2 linked regions of the Crateriforma conspicua genome follow. Each later gene encodes a partner of the first gene's protein in a complex. Links are inferred from orthologs where the notes say so. Each region holds a gene or a part of one and is shown in the gene's direction. Other genes may lie near its edges. The genes, in order: uvrB and Mal65_RS15665.

Region 1 (9,839 bases):
CGGAGCCATGGCTTTGACACGATCAAGCGCAAAAGCCAATTGGAAGTAAAACGGCTTTTCCGACCACAGTGTTCCGTCGTTATCGAAGGTGGCGATTCGCAGTGCCGGTTCGACGAAATCGGTGCTATCGGGATCTGTCACTCGCTGAACAAAGCTCGTGATCGACGTTTTGGTGTCGGCGTCATTCCAGGACGGAAGCGGATCGTCAGCCGATACGGCGTGAGGACCGATCGAACGGATCGCCATGACCAGGGCAAAGGCGATGTGCAATGGTGTCAATTTCATGGGAGTGATTGATCGCAAGAAGAGTGAGTTGTCGAGGCGTACCAGTTTACCCGAAAGAAGTTGCAAGCATCCAACAGAACAGGCCACCCAAGAACCGACGACCCGTTTGCTGGCGGACCTTCGATGATCGGGTTCGGCCATTCTGTCCCGATTGGTGTTTCAAAAGCGGCTTTGCTAAGTCAGATCTGCGACGTCTTCACAGACACGATTATTGGCAAGGAGGCCGATTAACCAGTCGTGTCCCATCCACACTGGAGTACCAAACATCTCGCCAAGAGCATCATTGGCCTTGATAGCGACGGTATTGCGCCAAGAAAGTGATGTCCGAATCGTTGTCGACACAAGCCCCGAGCCGAGTTGACGGCCTGCTGTGTTTTTTGTTTGCAGCACGCGAGGCTTTTCGAGTCAGATTCGAGCAACGGATTTGGGGCTCGAAAACGAAATGGATCCCTGGTGGATGCAAAGTGTTTGGGGATCACGCCCACTCAGTTATTGGGCGGAAAGCCAACCACCATCAGCTTGCAGCATTGAACATCAAGCGGAGCTTGAAGGTTGAGACGCCGCTACAGCAAATGCTCGGTCGCAAGGTTGAGTGCCGTTTCGACGGTGAAGTCGCGTCTGTGTTCCCTTGGCGAAATTTTGTCACCGAGAATTCAGTAGGCCGAAACGAAAAAACGCCGCAAGGCACATGGCTTTGCGGCGTTTGTCGGAAAGTGGAGCTGAGGAGATTCGAACTCCCGACCTCTGCATTGCGAACGCAGCGCTCTCCCAGCTGAGCTACAACCCCGGGTCAGCCGATATTGTGTCGAATCGGCTTGTGCCGGTCCAGTGCCGGCGAGGCAAATCTAGCGGGCCTCTGGCTGCGTCCAAACCACCAGCAGTGTTTTGAACATGATTTTCAGGTCCAGCCAGATCGACCAGGACCGTATGTATTGATGGTCAAAGTGTACACGTTTTTCCATCTTGTCGATGGTTTCCGTTTCGCCGCGGCATCCGTTGACTTGCGCCAGTCCTGTGATCCCCGGCTTGATCTTGTGCCGCAGCATGTAGCCGCGGATTTGGCCGCGGTATTGTTCGTTGTGTGCCGTGGCATGGGGACGCGGGCCGACCAGGGACATGCTGCCGTCGATGACATTGAACAACTGCGGCAATTCGTCCAGGCTGGTTTTCCGTAGGATCCCGCCCAGCGGCGTGATTCGAGGATCGTCTTTGGTGGCTTGCTTGACCACCGGGCCGTTGTCGCAGGTCCGCATGCTGCGGAATTTCCAGACCAAGATTTCCTTGCCGTCCAAGCCGTATCGTTTTTGGCGAAAGAAGACCGGGCCTCGCGATGTCACTTTCACCGCGATCGCAATCAACGTCATGGGCACCGCGGCACATAGCAGCGCGGCACAGGCGACGGTGACGTCGAACAGTCGTTTCGCGATGCCGTCGACACCGAACAACGGGTTTTCGAAAACGCTGACCGCCGGCAAACCGCCCATGTTGGTCCAGCGGGAATGCAAGAGTTCAAACACAAAGAAATCGGGCACGATGTAGACCGATGCCGTGGTATCGCTTAACTGATCCAGAAGACCGCGGATTCGGGCTTCGGCCCGCATCGGCAACGTGATCAGGACGGTATCGATTTCGCCGGCCTTCGCTGCGGTGACCAATGCATCCAAGCCGCCGTGAAGCGGGTGGTCGGCCGACAGTGGTTGCTCCGATTCGGGACCAGATGCGTCCATCGGCTTGGCGTCTTTTTCGATGTCGTCTTTGTCGGAATCGTCCGGGCGCACTTGTTTTCGGTCGTCATAGAAGCCGACCATGCGAAAACCGATCGACGGATCTTGTTCAATATTGTGTGCCGTGCGCAGCCCCAACTGATTGAAGCCGGCAATCGCCACACGCCGCACGCCGATTCCGCGGCGGTTCATCGCGTTTTGCACCAACCGGATCGACATTCGAAAGAACCCGATCATTGACGGCGCGACGACGATCCATGCCAGGATCACCGAGCGAGCGAATTCTTGGCCGTAACGTGTCGCAAAGGCGATCATCGACATGACCAAGACGGTCAGCGTCCATGTCACCGCCAAGCCCGACATTTCGTTGTCGGCGGACCCAGATCCGAACTTGCGCTGCAGCCCCGTCAGCTGCGACAGCAGCAAAAACACGACGGTCGCGATCATCCCCGCAATGACGACTTTGTCATCAATGACGCCTTTGACGGCCCACTTGACCAGTGCGGCAGACAAAACGATGGCGATCGCATCGAAAGTCGGTTGTAGAAAATCCCACCAGTGACGGTGTGCCCGAATCGAACTCATCGAATGGAACCGGAGAATATTGGCTTGGGTCGAGTCAATGCACCGGAGATTCGGATGCGTCTGTAACAGATGCATCGGAACAGATGTTTCCCCCCCGGCGACGAGCAACCCTAGCTTGCCTGTGGCGGCAACCAATCCAATCCCAGGTCCAACCACATGGCCCGGTGGGTTAATGCACCGCTGCTGATTCGGTCCACGCCGGTCGCAGCGATTTCGCCGATCGTGTCGATCCTGACGTTCCCCGATGCTTCCAGCTGAACGGACGGATTCAGCTGGTCTCGCATCGCGACGGCCTGACGCAATTGGTCCAGGGTGAAGTTGTCGACCAGGACGATATCGGGGCCGGCCGGCAATACAGACTGCAACTGATCCAATCGATCGACTTCGATTTCGACGATGTCGGGGGCCGGCAACTGGTTGATGCGTCCGGAGCGCCACTGCAGCGCTTTGCGCACCGCGTCAGCGGGATCCAATGTCGCACCCGGACCGCCACCCAAAGCAAGGTGGTTGTCTTTGATCAAAAATCCGTCGAACAGTCCGGTGCGATGGTTTTGGCCGCCGCCCATTCGAACGGCGTACTTTTCCAGGCGACGCCATCCCGGTGTGGTCTTGCGTGTGTCATAGACCTTTGCGTGGTGGCCTTCGATGGCTTGGACAAATTCGCGGGTCTTGGTTGCGATCCCGCACAGCTTGCACAGGATGTTCAGGACGACGCGTTCGCTGGTCAACAAATCACGTGCGTTGCCTGACAACGTCACGATCTCTTGTCCTGGGACCAGCGGTTGTCCGTCTTCGATGTGACATTTGTGATCAATGTCGGCATCAAATTCATCCAAGATCCAGGGGACCAACACCATTCCGGCGGCAACCCCGGGGGCACGCGGGACGATGGAGCATTGGCCGCGAGTTTCTTCGCCGATCAGACAGACCGTGGTCCAGTCGACCGATCGGCCCAGATCTTCGGCGATTGCCAGTCGGACCAATTGGCGAAGAGCGTTTTCCATCGTCTCGTCTGCCGCGACCTCCGCGTACTCCGGTGCAACCGGTGGGTTTTGGCCTTCATCGGCGTCGGTTGAATTGCTGGGGGCGTCGTCGGACATCACGTTGGCCTGATCGAATGGGGATCGGAGGGGTCGGCAGTTTGAAAGCTAGCAAATGCCCCAAAAATTTCGCGTGAAATTGTTGCCGTGTCGCGGGATGGTGAATCGAGAGTTCGTCGCTCAGGCGATACAATGCGGTGACCGAGTGGCGTCAGGGGGCTTGCTTTGCGGACGGCACTTCGGCAGTTGGCAACGGAGTGGGCGTCGTGCGGCAGAATCATCTTGACGAATCGAACCGTGTTCGCGAAGTGGCGGAAGATCCGTCCGCGAATGAAGGCGTCATCGATGGGAAGGTAACGCCTCCGCTGGCCACCGATCCGGTCCGCCGCCAATTGACCGTGATGCTGGTTTTGCTGGCGGCGACGTTGACCGCGGCCTGGTGCTTCCGACCGCAGTCCCCTGCCCCGGTTGGTGACACGTCCCGAGCGTCGACAGCGCCTGCTTGGCCGGACGAGAATACCCGGCGAACGGGGCTGGTCATCGATTTGAACGAGGCGCCGCTGCGAGAGCTGAATTTGTTGCCGGGGGTCGGCCCCGTTCTGGCCGGTCGCATTCTGTCGGATCGTCAGGCTCGTGGGCCATTTTCTGATTTGAACGACCTGTCGCGGGTGTCCGGGATTGGTCCCAAGACGATCGAGCGGATTCGCCCCTATGCCGTCGCCCAGACGGCGTCTGATTCGCCTGTGCCAGACGGTTTCGTCGCCGCGCATCCTTAATCGTCGTCGCCGATGGAACAATCGTGGGGCCAGCGGGTACGCTGGGGCATCGCGCGGGGAAAGTTGTCGGCGTGCGTCCGAAACGCTTGTTTGCGATTTTTGGCCCCTCCCAGGCCCCCGTGACTTGGTTCGATCCATTGCCGTCAATCCAAAGTGTCTGATGACGACCGATTCTACCCCCGAATTGCCGCGCGCCGATTTCCATTTGGCGTGTCCTTTTCCGCCGGCCGGTGATCAACCGCAAGCGATCGAGAAGCTGACGCGAGGATTCGAAAGCGGTCGAGACTCGCAGGTTCTGTTGGGAGCGACGGGCACCGGGAAGACTTACACCATGGCCAACGTGATTGCCAACGTCGGCCGGCCCGCGATCGTCCTGAGTCACAACAAAACGCTGGCGGCCCAGTTGTATGCCGAGTTCAAGGAATTTTTTCCCGAGAACGCGGTCCACTACTTTGTCAGCTATTACGATTACTACCAACCCGAAGCCTACATCCCCCAACGTGACGTCTACATCGAAAAGGATGCGTCGATCAATGAGGAGATCGATCGTTTGCGGCTGGCGACGACCAGTTCGCTGGTCAGCCGCCGGGACGTTGTCATCGTCGCTTCGGTCAGCAGCATCTACGGCCTGGGTTCACCGGAAGATTACAAACAACTGATCGTGGGATTGCGTGTCGGTGAAAACACGCGACGCGATCATTTGCTGTTGAAGCTGGTCGACATCCAGTACGACCGCAACGACGTCGCCTTTGAACGTGGCAAGTTTCGAGTGCGGGGGGATTCGATCGAGCTGTGGCCCAGCTATGAAGAATTCGCCTATCGCATTGAAATGTGGGGCGATGAAATCGAAAAGATCAGCATCATCAAGCCGGTCAGCGGGGAAGTCATCAAGGTCGTTGATCAGCTTTACATCTATCCGGCCAAGCACTTTGTGATGCCGGAGGATCGCATTCAACGTGCGTTGCGCGTGATCCGCGAGGAATTAACGCAGCAGTTGGAGACGTTTCAAAAGCAGGGAAAACTGTTGGAAGCCCAGCGGTTGTCAGCCCGGACCAAGTTCGATTTGGAAATGTTGGCCGAAGTCGGGCATTGTCCGGGGATCGAAAACTACAGCCGACCGTTGTCGGGCAAACCACCGGGGGCGACCCCCGATACGTTGTACGATTTTTTTCCCAAGGACTTCATCACTTTCATCGACGAATCGCACGTGACCGTTCCCCAGGTTCGTGCGATGTACGCGGGCGATCGCAGTCGCAAGTTGACGCTGGTGGATCATGGGTTTCGATTGCCCAGTGCGCTGGACAACCGGCCGCTGAAGTTCGAGGAATGGGAACAGCGGAATCACCAGATTTGTTTCGTCAGCGCGACGCCGGCCGAATATGAACTGGGGCGAACACGCGGCGAGGTGGTGGAGCAGATCATTCGGCCGACCGGGCTTTTGGATCCGGTGGTCGAAGTGGTATCCGCTCGCGGCCAGGTCGCTCACCTGTTGGAAGAAATTCGCGACCGAGCGGCCAAGAACGAACGTGTGTTGGTGACGGCGTTGACCAAACGCTTGGCCGAAGACCTTTCAACGTTCTTGCAAGAACAGAACGTGCGGTGTCGATGGCTGCACAGTGAATTGAATGCGTTCGAACGCGTGGACCTGTTGCAGGAGCTTCGCAGCGGCGTGTTCGATTGTCTGGTCGGCGTGAACTTATTGCGAGAAGGCCTGGATTTGCCCGAGGTTTCCTTGGTCGCGATTTTGGATGCCGATAAAGAGGGGTTCCTGCGCAGCGAGACGTCGCTGGTTCAAACGATCGGTCGTGCCGCTCGGAATGCCAATTCAAAAGTCCTTCTGTATGCCGACAAGGTCACCGAAGCCATGCAGCTTGCAATCGACGAAACGGAACGACGCCGCAAGTTACAGATCGAATACAACCGCGAGCATGGGATTGTCCCCAAGACCGTTTTGAAAACGATCCGGCCGGGAATCGAATCCGAAGCGGCCAAGCATCGCAGAACCACGGCGGCGGCCAAAGAGGAAGAAGAAGCCGTTTACATCACGATCGAGTATGTCGACGCGCTGGAGCAAGAGATGTTGGCGGCAGCGGAGGATTTGGAATTCGAGCGTGCTGCGGCGCTGAGGGATCGGGTGATGCAGCTGAAAGACAACATCGGAAAACCGCTGTCGGAGATCGAACAGGATTCGTCCGGTTCGGGCAATGTCGGACGTCAGCGGAAACGTCGCAAAGGTCAACGCCAGGGATCGGGCCGGACAAAGGTGCCGCGGCCCAAGCGTGGGTGATGGTTCGCGAATCGTTCCAATCGATGCATCGGTGTGACGCATCGATTGGTTTCGCATCCCCTTTGACTAGCGACCGACCAAGCGGAATTCGATCGCCGACGACAGGATGAATCCGTCGTCGGTGCCCAGTTGGCCGTTTTGATAGCTGGCCATGTCCGACAGGAATTCAAACTTCATCATCGGGCGTGCTGCAACGCCGAAGAAGCAAGCTTCGGTACGCAGGGCGACCGAATAGGTGGTCGTGAATTCATCGATCGTTTCGACCGGCCCGGCTGCGGGAGTGAAGGTGCCGTTCAGGTCATACAGCCCCAGCCCAAAGTCGATCCAAAACGGGCGATGTCCGAACATGGATTCGAATCCCGCGACGACTTTACCGCCGGTGTAATCGTTTTCCAGGTTGGTGCCGGCGAAGTCTTGGTCGAAGGTCATTTGGCTGAATCCACCGCCGGCCGACAGGTCGGCAAAGCTGAATTCCCAGGTGTCACGCAGTAAACCTTCGTAGCCGAACAGGCTGGTGTCGCCCGCATCGCCATAGAAGATCGAACCTTCGATGCTGGTGCGATAGCCGTCGAAGCGGTGATGACCACGCAGGCGTGCCAAGAACCCGTAGTCGTCTTGGTCATCACTGGCCGCGCCGACTTCATAGGTCGGTAGGAAGGGGGCCCAGCTGCCGACGGAGCCACTGATTTCGCTGCCATCGACGGCGGCGGCTTGGCGTACGTCGGCGCTACAGCAGGCGATCGCGATCGCCAAGCCGGCCAACAGTTTGAATGTTTTCAGTTTCACGGCCCTGGGTTCTCCATGGACAGACAACGGATACGACGGGAGGTAAGTTCGCCATCGGCATCACGCTGACCACAGCGACAAAAAATTCCGCACCCTCCGTTCTGGGCAGACGAATTGAGCGCCACGTGCATTGGCCACGAAAACGGTATTGGTCGCGTCGACTTTAACAATCGCGAAAGGAGGCTCAGCCGCACCGACTGGACGACCCGCTGGCAATAATCGAAGCCGCTAAGAAATCGGCAGCAAGGAGATTCGATCCCGGGTGCGCAAGATCTGGGGGCGGCGAGATCCCAGGAGTCAGGGACGACTGAGGATGCTGGCGACCGCGGAACCTTCCGACGTGTGGGCCAAACACAATACGTCGCCATCAGGTGAACCGGGAAAGCCATCGCCGCGGCCCGCATCGGCCAACCAGCAGGCACCTGTCGCAATGGCAAACGATCCACTGGCCGCGCCGGTGTGTCCGATCAATCGCATTGGTTCGATTCTGGGGCAATCCGCCAGGTGGCCTTTCAGTGCATCGTTTTCCGCGGCGTCCATCGATGGATCACCCATCGCATGGCTGACCACGCCGCCGATGTCCGATTCGGTGCGACCCGCCTGGGACAGGGCCGCGTCGATGGCGTTGCGAATCGCCGTGGACGAACCACGTCCGGCTGATGCGCAACGCTTGCTGGTGCGGTCACGCTGCTTCATTGAATCCGCTGGGCTGAACCGCGACGCGATTCCCGTAATACGGACGATCGGTTCGGCGTCGCGTTTGGCCATGCTGTCGGCGGTTTCCAGGGTGAAGGCGACACTGCCTTCGCCGCCGATGACCCCGGCATTGCACTGCAGCGGGTCACAAGGAAACGTCACCGCGGATTCGGGTGCAAAGGCGGGCAGATCGTGACGGTACAGCAAACGTGTGGAATTGATTCGCGTCCCGGCAGCGCCACAGATGACCAAATCCGCGATGCCACGATTCAAACAGGACATCGATTCGATCACCGCCGCCGGTCCCGAGACATCGCCCAAGACCAAGGTATTGTTGGGGCCTTGGGCGTTGATCGCGATTCCGATTTGGCATGCCGGCATGTTCGGCAGGTACTTCAGCATCCACAGCGGCATGATCCCTTTCATTGCCGAGCGGCCGAAATCGGCTTCGCGGATCTGACCGTCTTCGTCGCGGCAGTCTTCGACGGCCTTGATCATTTCGTTGGGCGAACCGTACAGCATTTCGCTGCCGAACACGGTCGCCACACGGTCCGACGCGACGTCACCGTCATCGTCGGCGGGCAACCGATCGGACCAACCTGAATCATCCATCGCCAGTTGGGATGCCGCGAAAGCCGTTTGGATTTCGCGGCACATGACCTTCAAAGCTTTTCGCGGACGCACGTATTGTTTGGCGTCAAAGCCGGTCACCGGGGCTCCGATCCAGAACGGTTGTTGGGCCTGGTCGGGTGTGGGCTTGGCACCGTCATCTTCGCGTTCGATCAGAGACCGGATTCCGGAACGTCCGGTGGTCAATCCGGTCCAATAGTCCGACCGTCCCAGTCCGACCGGCGAAATGATTCCGATGCCGGTAATGAATACGTCAGACTGTGGCATAAACGAAATCGGACGGCGGCGTGTTTGCGGCGGACGGGCGACGAGCAAGGGTTCCGGCGACGGCACCGGCGGGCAACGGCGCGGATGCGAAAGACCAGCCGTTGAGCCCGATTATGGTTGCAGATGGGGCCGATGCCTAGGCAAGCCGCCGTTTAAACATCGACACTGCGGTCGTACAGACGCAGGGTTTTGCGGCGACGGGCTCCACCCCGTTCGATCGTGTTTCGCGACAGCGAATTGGATTCCAGCACCCAACTGAATTCACCAATCTCGATGCCGTATTCCAGTGCGTCCGGCAAAATTCGGGCCAGCGTCACCAGGCCCAGGCCCCATTTTTGATAGGTCGGCAGGACGTTCGTGCTGATCACCCGCAATCGTTTGATATTTTTTCGCTGGGTCAGCAGGCTGAGCCAGCCCAGCGGGAACAGCTTGCCGCCGATCCGCCGGATGATCGGGTTGTAGTCCAGTAGGCCGAAGCCGGCACCGACGGGTTCCCCATCGATTTCCGCGATGCTGGTCAATTCGGGCACGATCAGGTGTTTCAAGCCGGCGGCCTGGTGATTGATCTCCGCTTCGCTCATCGGCACGTAGCCCCAGGTCCGCTGCAGCGACAGATTATAGATTTCCAAAAAGGATCGGACGTCTTTGGCGAAACGTTTCCGATCCAGGGGACGACAGGCCACGTCGAATCGATTGGTGGCTTCTTGAATGACGAACGCCAACTTGGGGTCCAAGTCATTCAATTCATCCATGTGGGCGTCGT
Region 2 (9,930 bases), 1.1 Mb from region 1 along the record:
ATGGCCGGTTTGGGGATTCTGGCCGCGATCGCCGCACAGCCACGCTTGGCTTTGGTGATGATTCCCGCCGCCGGCGCGATCGTGGCCATCGGTGCGGTCGTTCGCGGCATGCGTCAGGGGTGATGGGCCGACCGCTGTGGTGACAGGTTTCCCAGCAGGATCAGCTTCCCACGCCGTCAAACTTTGACACCCGAGCAATCCAAATCACAGGAATCACGGTCAAAATCGGAAAAAACCTACCACCAGTGCTTCGTCAGAACCGAAACAGACCATAACACCGGTCTGAACTGACCGCTGGAATGGTGCAGTCGCCAAAAATGATTGCGTGAACCCACGACCGCACGGAGCGGCTCGGCTTTCCAGCATTGACATACCGGAGCGATTCAGGACTGTAGGGAGGCATTCCATGCGACGGAAATATTTTGGATTGGCGCTGGCGACAATCGCTGCGTTCGGATCCACGGGCGTTTGGCAGTCAACCGGCCTGGCCGGTGACCGCGAAATCGCTGAACAAGTCATCCAGCGGCTGCGTGAAGGCCGCGATTCTGGCCAGCTGAAGGATTTCACGCTGGACATGAAGGTCGATAACGGCGTCGTGCTGTTCCGCGGCAACGTGTCCGGCCAAGAACAAAAACAGCTGGTTCTGCAAAGCGTCAAAGGCATCGAAGGCATTGAAAATGTCGTCGACGAAGTGACCGTGGAAGCCACCACCGTCGTTCGCCCCAAGGCCGCCGTGGCCAAGGTCGACGAAGGTTTCAGCTTCCGCGAAGCTTTGGCTCAAACGGCCGCCAAGCTGCAAAAGGACACGACCCCCGACCCGGTCGCTGTGCCTGAACCGGTTGCCGTGCCCGAGCAAGCCGCCGAAGTCATGCCCGGCACCGTGATGCCGACCGCCGCCGCCGAGCCGCTCGAACAACCGATTGCTCAGCCCGTGGTCGACCTGACCCAAGAAGTCATCGCTGCACTGGGCCAAGCCCAAAGCCGCGGTCAACTGAAGGGCTTCGGCGTCGACGTTTCGACCCAAGACGGTGTTGTCACCGTCAAAGGCAAGGCTCGCAACGCCCAGCAACGCGACACCATCTTGGATGTCGTCCGCAGCGTCGCCGGCGTCCAAGACGTCAAATCGTCGATCGAATTGCTGGAATCGCCGGTCCAACCGGTTTCGAACCTGCAAAAGATGAACCTGCGTCCGGCCAGCTCACCGATGCAAGTCCCCGTCAAGGCGGCTCCGTACCGCAGCGGCGGCGCGATGCAACAAACCCAGGCGGCTCCGGCCAGCACCGTGATGGGCGCTCCCGTCATGGGCCAACCGGTGCCGATGAACGGCTACCAAGGTGCCGCGGCTCCTCGCTATGACCAGCCCTACCTGCCCAACTACGCTTGGCCAGGTTACGCCGCTTACCCGAACTACGCCGCGGTGACCTATCCGCAGCAGTACAGCCCTTCGGCGTTCCCGTACATCGGCCCCTTCTACCCCTATCCGCAAGTTCCGCTGGGATGGCGTAAGGTCAGCCTGGAATGGGATGACGGCTGGTGGTACCTGGACTTCACCGATCGCTAAGCCCTGAGACCAAAACGCAGGACCGATCGGCTGAACCGGCTCTGACCGCACCGGCGGTTCCGCCATGTTCTGAATCGACACGCCCGTTCGTTTGTGAATCACAGACGGACGGGCGTTTTTTCGTGCCGGCGTCGCGGGCGGCGTGTAAACGGGTCACAGGTGACAGGGCAAAGGCAATAGATCACAGGGGACTGGGCAGGAAATGGGGCACGGGGAATCAGGCGACGGTTACCCAAGAAGACTCGAGTGGGGCTCCCCTTTGCCGCGCCGATCATCTCGTCCGTCGTTGCTCGGGGACCCAGTCGCCCGGTCCCGATGCCTTGGATCCAGTCAGCGGCACCTGTCCTTGCGATCCTTTTGCTTCGGATTTTCCGAATTACCCGCAAGATCGTTCTAAGTTCACACGATAAGTACACTACGCAAACCGCCGATCAGATCGTGCGTTTAGGTCTTTTCGATCCCAACGCAGCGGCGGCGATACGGTCAAGAAATTACGGAAGGTTGCTCGGATGACCAGCATGAATCAGACCACGAGAAGCGTCGAAGGAGCGGCGATGTCGAATGACACACTTCGCCTGCGTGTACGCCACTGGACGCTCACCGCCATGGCGGTCGTGATCGTTTCGTCCACCGGCTGTTACGGTGTTTCGCACAATTACAATCTCGGCTTTGTCGGCTGGCCACTGCCCGTCAGCCCGTACTTCCAACACAAACAGGAAGACAAGTTCGAGCAACACGAACGATACGGCCGGGTGCCGATCCTGGGACCGACCACCTCCGGTGGACCCCCGGTCGCGTTGGATCCGCCCAGCGATGATGAAATCATCCACGCCCTGGAAAAGGCTCGCCCGATCGAAGGCGGCATCCCGTTCGTTTGGGAAAAGCAACGCAACGACGTTCGCATCATCAAGGAAAAGATCGCCGACTACGTCGATCCGCCGCGTTTCTATCCTTTGATCGGACCGGCCCAACTGCACCACGCCCACTACAAGTGCACGGTCTACTTCGACGAAAAGACCACCGTCGGCTACCCGGTCCCGCACACGCTGCATGACCGCGAAGCAATCGAAGTGGTCTACATCGACCATAACCACTTCCACATGGTCGGCGACGTCGAACCTTACACGACACCCAACCTGTAAGGCCTCGCACACAGCGATCTGACCACTTTCTGACCGAAAGTTTGCGAACAGCCCGAACCGGCAACGGTTCGGGCTTTTTTTGATTGGCCACCATCCCATCGACAAGCCGGCCCGTTTTTGGTCGTCAACGCAGATCGATTCAACGCAAATTTTGCGGTCGGCGTCCTGTTCACCCCGCTCAAGCGGTGGGACAGGATCTGGGGCAAACGTTAAACTTGTTCAGGTACCGGCGGGCCGCCGTGATCTGGATTCCTGTCACGGGATCCGGGCGGACCGGCACGCCGATTCTGATTCGATGACTTCAACGTTTGGCAACGCCTCGGCCATGGATGCGATTCTCCGAGACCTGACCCCGCCCCAACGCGAAGCGGTCCAGCACATCGACGGTCCCTTGCTGATTCTGGCCGGACCGGGCAGTGGTAAGACCCGTGTGGTCACCCACCGCATCGCCAACCTGCTGCACCACGGAATCGACGCCCACCAAATCTTGGCGCTGACGTTCACCAATAAGGCGGCCGACGAAATGCGGACTCGGGTGCAAGGTCTTGCGCCCGGACGGCCGGTTTGGATGGGGACGTTTCACCGATTTTGTGCTCAACAGCTGCGTCGCTATGCATCGATGGTGGGGCTGTCGGAAAACTATTCGATCTATGACACGTCGGATTCAAAACAGGCGATGAAGCGGGCCATCGAAGCCGCCGGCGTCAGCACGACCCACACGTCGCCCGAACAGATCGCCGCGTCGATCAGCCATGCCAAGAACCGGTTGATCCCGCCGGAAATGATGACCGACGCGTCATCGATGACCGCCCGCGATGCAATCGCCGCACGCGTCTATCCGGTCTATCAGCAACAACTGTTGACGTCAAACGCGGTCGACTTTGATGACCTGCTGTTCCATTTTGCAAGATTGCTGCGTGAAAACCCCGACGTCCGCAGCAGCCTGGACCAGCACTATCGCTACATCATGGTCGACGAATACCAAGACACCAACTTGGCCCAATACGCCATCGTCCGCGCTTTGTCGATCCAACAGCCGAACTTGGCCGTCACCGGCGATCCCGACCAGTCGATCTACGGTTGGCGCGGCGCGGATTTGAATAACATCCTGGACTTCGAAAAAGACTATCCCAACGTCACCACCGTTCGGCTGGAACAGAACTATCGCAGCACCCCGAACATCTTGCGTGTCGCCGACCAACTGATCCGCTTCAACCGTCGACGCAAGCACAAGGAATTGTTCACCGATCACCCCGAAGGCGATCCGGTCGTTCTGCGGATTTACGAAGACGGTTACGAAGAAGCCGACGACATCGCGGACCAAATACTGGATGCGATTCACAACGAAGGCTTGCGGCCGCGCGATTTCGCTGTGTTCTGCCGAATGAACGCGCTGACCCGATCGCTGGAACATGCGATGCGAAAGCGGGGCTTGCCCTACCAGATCGTCAACGGGTTGGAGTTTTATCAGCGCAAAGAAATCAAGGATCTGTTGGCGTATCTGCATCTGATCAACAACCCCAATCACGACGTCGCCTTGCTGCGGGTGATCAACACACCAACGCGTGGAATCGGCGCGAAAACGATCGCACGAATCCAACAGCATGCCGATCGGCTGGGCATTCCAATGTTGGAAGCCGCCCGACGTGCCGACGAGATCGAATCGCTGCCAAAGCGTTCCGCTTCAATGGTGCTGAACTTCGTGCGTCTGTACGACCGTCTGCGAGTCAAAGCGACCGCGACGCTGGAAGACCTGCTGCGATATTTGGTCGAAGAGACTCAGTTCAACGATTACCTGGAACGGACCAGCGTCGAAAGCACAACCAACAATCCGGTTGCCAACGTCGACGAATTGATCAACGCGGCGGTGGAGTTTGATCTTCAGCATCCCGACGAAGGTTCATTGGAATTATTCCTGGAACAGGTGGCCCTCGTTTCGGACGTCGACGCGTTCAAAGAATCCGATGATCGGGTGACGTTGATGACGCTGCACGCGGCCAAGGGATTGGAGTTTCCTCGCGTCTTCATCATCGCGGTCGAAGACGAACTGTTGCCCCACCGCCGGTCTCGCGAAACCGAAGCCCAGTACGAGGAAGAACGACGGTTGTTGTTCGTCGGAATCACGCGCGCCAAACAGTGGCTGCAACTCAGCCACTGTAAACGGCGTAGCATCCGGGGAGACATGCGACCGGTGGTGGCTAGTGCCTTCTTGACCGAACTGCCACGCGAAGACATGCGTCTGGTCGAATCGTCCGTCGATCGTGACTTCTTCGAAAACGAATACAGCGACGGCGGCTATCCCGACAGCTGGGATCTGCCCGCGATCCAAGTCGGCGATGATGCAACGGCATCCGATGACCAGACGTCTCAGGTGCAACCACCCGTCATCACCGATGAAGATGTTTGCCAGTTGCCCGATCACGAGGGTGATGACGATGTCGTGCGCGAAGCCGTCGCCACTGAATCGTCGTATCGGCGAACCGCCAAGCGCGGAAAAGCCAAAGTCTCCATTGCAGGTGGGCTGAAAACAGCAGCCGACCTGATGGCCGCCGGCGCGACTCCGCCCGGAGCCTACCGCGAAGGCGCCGTGGTCTCGCATCCAAGTTACGGCCAAGGAACGATTGTCGCGGTCAGTGGCCGAGGACCAAAACGTAGTGTGAAGGTAAAATTCGCGGACGAAGAAGCCAGTTTTCTGATCGCCTATGCGGCGGCCGATCTCAGTCTGGTTCAATAGGCAACCCATTCAGCACAAGGCATCCATCCGATGGACACATCCAACCCGAACGGCCGATCGGACGACGGCAAACTGCCCACCGTGGATCCTGTTTCCAGTGACCAGCCCGAGATCCATGGTCACGAAGTCATGCGAATGATGGTCGAAAGCGGACAAGCCTACGACGCCGATTCGCTGCAGACCGCGGTCATTGAACGATTCGGCGTCACGGCTCGCTTTTGTACCTGCAGCGCCAGCGGCATGACGGCCGCCGAACTGGTCGTCTTCCTGGACCAACGCGGCAAGCTGACCCCGACCGACGGCGGCTTCACCACCACGCCTGACAAAATCTGCGACCACTAAACCCTCGCCGCCTCCACCCGTAGCTGGATGCGCCGGCATTCAGGCCTCCACCTCACCAACCCATCGAACCCGGCCCACCCTTAAACGGACCCGCCAAATTCGGTGTCACCCATCCGCCATAGAAACCGCCCGGCTGAGGCGTCGCCTGCCAATCGCCGACGTAACACGCATCGACCTTGTTCGCATAGAAGGCCAGGAACCTAGCGATGGGTGCGAAACGCTTCGTCGGATCCGCATAGAACCAAGCGACCATTGGCACGCTTATTCCGCCCGGCATTTCAAGATCCAGATAGCTTGCCGGGCCTTTCCATTCGCAAAACGAACCACCGCCGGCGGGATGCATCCAGTCCAGTCGGCAATCGCCCGGCGGGAAATAGTAGGTCGGCGGATGGCTGGTTTCCAGAACGCGGAAACCTTGCGTTGTTTCGGCGATGGTTTGGCCGGCATGAACAATCCTCAACCGATGCCCGGCGGGCTGCAGTGCCGGTGGTCGCGGATAGTCCCAAACGGATTCTTGTCCCGGGCCGACCGGGTCGGGTGTAGGTCGCATGTGATGATGTTAGCCGGATGTCCAGCCACCCCGCTCTCAACCGTAGCTGGATGCGCCAGCATTCAGACGCCCTACCCTCACCGCCGCCGCCCGTAGCTGGATGCCCCAGCATTCAGGCCCCTGCCCTCACCACCACCACCGGTAGCTGGATGCGCCAGCATTCAGGACCTGACCACCGCCACTGCTTGGCCTGCCTTTTACAGATGGCCTGACTATTAAACGCTCCTCCGCAATAAGCGTTTCCAACGGTGCTGGCGATAGCGATAGAACACCATCGCAAACAGTCCTATCGCTGGAGTGATGATGCCGGCGTGCAAAAAGATGCGATCGATGTATCGGCATCGCTGATCCGATAGCGATTCGATCCGCATGGTGTGTTGCCAGGTCGTAACAAGGCCTCCCGACTCGTCGGTTTGGATCACCTGCTGGGATGCGTCCACCTGCACGACGCGTACTTCATGCCGCGAAGCGGGACCGATACCGAAGGGACGCACGCGAGTCGTCAAGGTTGTGTCCGGTGAAAACAGGGTCTCCGGCCAACTGCCTGTATTCTCGTACGCCATCATGCCTCGCGTGATCTCAAGGAACGTATCCTTCCGCAACAGTAGATCCCAGACGCGATTCGCTGGTGCCGGAAGCTTGACGGCCGCCTGAATATGAACTCCGTCGGCCACGCTGCCCATCGCCGCGCCGGCGATCAGATATTGCATCGCGTTTTGCACAGTCCAAAGGACCGCGATCTCGGTCGTCATAGCCATGGCGGCGTAGACCAGCAGAAAAACCGGCAGGCTGCCCACCACGAAAACGCCGATCCCGTACAACGCACCTCCGCGAACCCCCGCCGGAAACGCCGTTCTGTCGCGCAGCCCCAAAAAGAACGCGGAAAAAACCACTGCAAAGATCAGCGGGTGAATCGCCATGTAGGCCGATGTCCAGCCTGACCATGGTCGAAAAAGGTGAGTGTTCTCAAACGCTTCCGGCACATGCGGCGCAAAGACGGGGATCAAAAAGTGAAACGCGGCTCCGACGAAAAACAGACTGACACTGGCGACCAGCCAGCAATAGAACCACCGTCGGCAAAACCGCCCCATCGACGTTTCGGACATCACCGCGTCGCTCCTCTCAAATGGAAAAACTGCCCCCGTCCCCTTTGCGGTTTCAAATTGGGGGGGCTGCGAGGAGGCGTGCCATCTACAAGCTTCATTCCCCCACGCTACCGAATTGCAACCAAACGGTCGCATCGATCTTCGACGTGACGAATTGGACCGAGCCATCGGCCAACAGTTGATTGACACCGCCACTGTGGGCGCTCGTGGCCGGGAGGATCGCATAGTTGGCGTAAATCGGGTTGACGCCCTCGTTGAAGGTCGCGGCGTAGGGGGTCATCGGCGGCAAGATATGGTTGAATCCCACCGCCTGAAGGAGTCGCGACGGCCAATCGACTCCTCCATAATCGAAGGCAAGATGCCCGGACTCCCACAAACGCTCCATCAAAACAGCTTCAGAGGTGTAGCCACTGGCGCCAGGCTTCCGAATGCGATTCAGGAATGGGGCTCCCAGAATGGACCTCCGCACCTGTCGGCTCCCCGCTCCGGAAAGGCGTTCAGCGACAAGCGTTGTGTTCGAGAGACCGTCGCGAACATCGCGAGGCCTCCGGGCCTTGTCCCATGACAGCGCGATTCCGTCGCCTGCATCCTTGATGAACTCCTTGAGGGTAGGCTGGGCAGTGATCGATGTTCCGAAACTGAAGCGATACGATGCGCCCAACCCGCCATCTGAAGGACACGTGAGCACCGCAGGAATGTTCTTCTGGAACATGAACGGTGGCTCATGCGAAGGTTCGAACGTGCCAAGACCAGCGAGCATGATCTCCAGATCCTGCGACAGCTGCACCCAGGGACCCCGTAGGTCTTTGTCGATGATTCCGAAGTGTGGAAAGACCCCGGTCTTGGCGACACTCGACTGTGTCGCAACACCGATTTGACGAAGATTGCTGACGCACTCGACCCGCCGGGACGATTCACGGCTTGATTGCACAGCGGACAGTAGCAGCGACATCACGATCGCAGATACCACAATCACGCACAGGAGTTCGATCAACGTGAACCCATGCCGTGACGCATTCGCTGTCCGGTTTCCTGAGGCATGATGCCAGGAGCGTGCCATCACTCAGGCCTCTTGGCAGTCACAGCCAATCGTTGTCCCGACTCGGTCTCGATTCCGAGGCGACGGTCGTGAGAAGCATCAGCATCGCCTGCCGTCATCTCCACACTCAATTCAAACAGATCGTCGGTCAGGTGCTTGCATTCCCAGTCCAGAACGTCAACTCCTTGTCCGGTGACGCTCTCAACCCCAACTCGCTCTTCCTCCGCCTCTTCACCCGGGAGCGATGCCACAAACTCCTTCCGGGTCGTTCCTGACCCCAGAGTGACCGATGGAGGATCGATCCAGCCTTTGCCACCGAACGACCAATTTAAGACTAGGTCTTTGCAGATCCGTTCCTCGTCTTCCGAAAGAAATCGGACCGTACAGAGTTGCTCGCCCCGGCTGTTGCCGGGGATCACTTCAATCACGTGCGTGTCCTCCAAGTCATTTGAAGACACTTCATTCACGTTCACTTGAACGTCGGCGGCCGTTTGAATGTCTTTCAGGATCACCACGATCCGGTAGGGCACTCGATCATCCGGAGTGTCAAACGACAGTGTGCAAATCGTGCTTGCCGTCGCGTCCGGAGGGATCAAACCGAGACTGGTTTCCTCCAACTCAGCGTTGCAGGTCGACGTTACCGAATACACCAGTTCCTGAGTGCACATTGTTGCGCCGAACTCATCCATTGCAGAGATCAGCACGATCGAATCGGTGGGCTCGTTTCGCGACAGGCTGAGCCTGACCGGAAGCCTCCCATCGGCGAACTCTGCGACGTCATAAGATATCTCCGTGCAGCCATACGACGTGTCGATACGGGAAAGAGTCTCGAGGTCGTCGGAGTCGCACTGCAATTCAGAGACGTGGCTGATGGGCGTGTTGGCTCGCTCGAACGTTTCCAGCGCAACGATCGGACGTTCGAAGGACGGCATTGCGGATTCGCATAATGAATCCCTCGTGTCTACCGCTGGCTCCGTTGGCGCGACCTCACGAACCGAGTCACATCCGACAATTAAGTTGATGCTTGTGACGATAAACGCATTCTGTAAATGCCCCATACCAATTATGCCTCGATCTATTGGCGTCTGAACCAGAAAACAAAATAAATCGTTAGCAGCAGCGCGGCCAAAGCCACCCACCAAATCGACTTCACCCCCGATGGCTCAAGTGTCTGGCCGATCAGAACTGCGGTGCCCGTCAACTCCAGCCGATCATGCTCTCCTAGCAATCGCGTGGGTTTCGGAGGATCGGTGATAGCGAGACCTCCTTCCTCATTGGAGGAGATCAGAACGAAATGCTCGTGTCCGTAGGACGCAATCAAATGGCCTGCAAAGCGGGGAATCGCGTTTGCATCGAACTGGACAAGGCTTGCCGGCTCGTCACGGCTTTGAAGGTACGTGCAAATATCATCAAGAGAGCACTTGTCTTGCTGCATCCACGGCCGTTGACGAACGAA

Evidence for each region.
Region 2: the proteins of uvrB (region 1) and Mal65_RS15665 are in contact, whole or in part, in a crystal structure (PDB 7EGT), measured with the Thermus thermophilus proteins. The link is inferred for Crateriforma conspicua from one-to-one orthologs. Residues at the interface, in WP_096411307.1 of Thermus thermophilus: Glu23, Leu25, Arg26, Asp27, Gly28, Glu29, Arg30, Phe31, Arg55, Glu326, Asp327, Phe328, Glu379, Ser382, Gln383, His398, Gly400, Arg401; in WP_096412145.1 of Thermus thermophilus: His654, Arg656, Phe657, Gln666, Asp668, Glu669, Lys680, Arg681, Leu682, Ser683, Lys685, Tyr686, Ala687.

The regions. Positions count from the first base shown.
Region 1 is NZ_CP036319.1:5,403,206-5,413,044, reverse strand. What follows is about bases 4,138-7,133. They hold uvrB (excinuclease ABC subunit UvrB), read left to right. Parts: upstream 4,138-4,570; coding sequence 4,571-6,697; downstream 6,698-7,133. Other genes in these bases: Mal65_RS19755 (hypothetical protein), read right to left, coding at 6,764-7,133; Mal65_RS19765 (ComEA family DNA-binding protein), read left to right, coding at 4,138-4,410. In the rest of the region: Mal65_RS19785 (HAD family hydrolase), read right to left, coding at 1-246; Mal65_RS19775 (undecaprenyl-phosphate glucose phosphotransferase), read right to left, coding at 1,131-2,594; nadC (carboxylating nicotinate-nucleotide diphosphorylase), read right to left, coding at 2,705-3,694; more of Mal65_RS19765, read left to right, coding at 3,901-4,137; more of Mal65_RS19755, read right to left, coding at 7,134-7,483; Mal65_RS19750 (beta-ketoacyl synthase N-terminal-like domain-containing protein), read right to left, coding at 7,781-9,076; Mal65_RS19745 (N-acetyltransferase), read right to left, coding at 9,229-9,839. UniProt on the Escherichia coli protein: The UvrABC repair system catalyzes the recognition and processing of DNA lesions. A damage recognition complex composed of 2 UvrA and 2 UvrB subunits scans DNA for abnormalities.
Region 2 is NZ_CP036319.1:4,302,133-4,312,062, reverse strand. Bases 2,631-5,717 are described here. They hold Mal65_RS15665 (ATP-dependent helicase), read left to right. Parts: upstream 2,631-2,998; coding sequence 2,999-5,437; downstream 5,438-5,717. Other genes in these bases: Mal65_RS15660 (YecH family metal-binding protein), read left to right, coding at 5,549-5,717; Mal65_RS15670 (hypothetical protein), read left to right, coding at 2,631-2,703. In the rest of the region: Mal65_RS15680 (hypothetical protein), read left to right, coding at 1-123; Mal65_RS15675 (BON domain-containing protein), read left to right, coding at 407-1,561; more of Mal65_RS15670, read left to right, coding at 2,167-2,630; more of Mal65_RS15660, read left to right, coding at 5,718-5,779; Mal65_RS15655 (DUF427 domain-containing protein), read right to left, coding at 5,832-6,329; Mal65_RS15650 (SRPBCC family protein), read right to left, coding at 6,545-7,438; Mal65_RS15645 (DUF1559 family PulG-like putative transporter), read right to left, coding at 7,530-8,495; Mal65_RS15640 (hypothetical protein), read right to left, coding at 8,495-9,532; Mal65_RS15635 (hypothetical protein), read right to left, coding at 9,550-9,909. UniProt on the Escherichia coli protein: A helicase with DNA-dependent ATPase activity. Unwinds DNA duplexes with 3'-5' polarity. Translocates on single-stranded DNA with 3'-5' polarity. Initiates unwinding more efficiently from a nicked substrate than double-stranded DNA.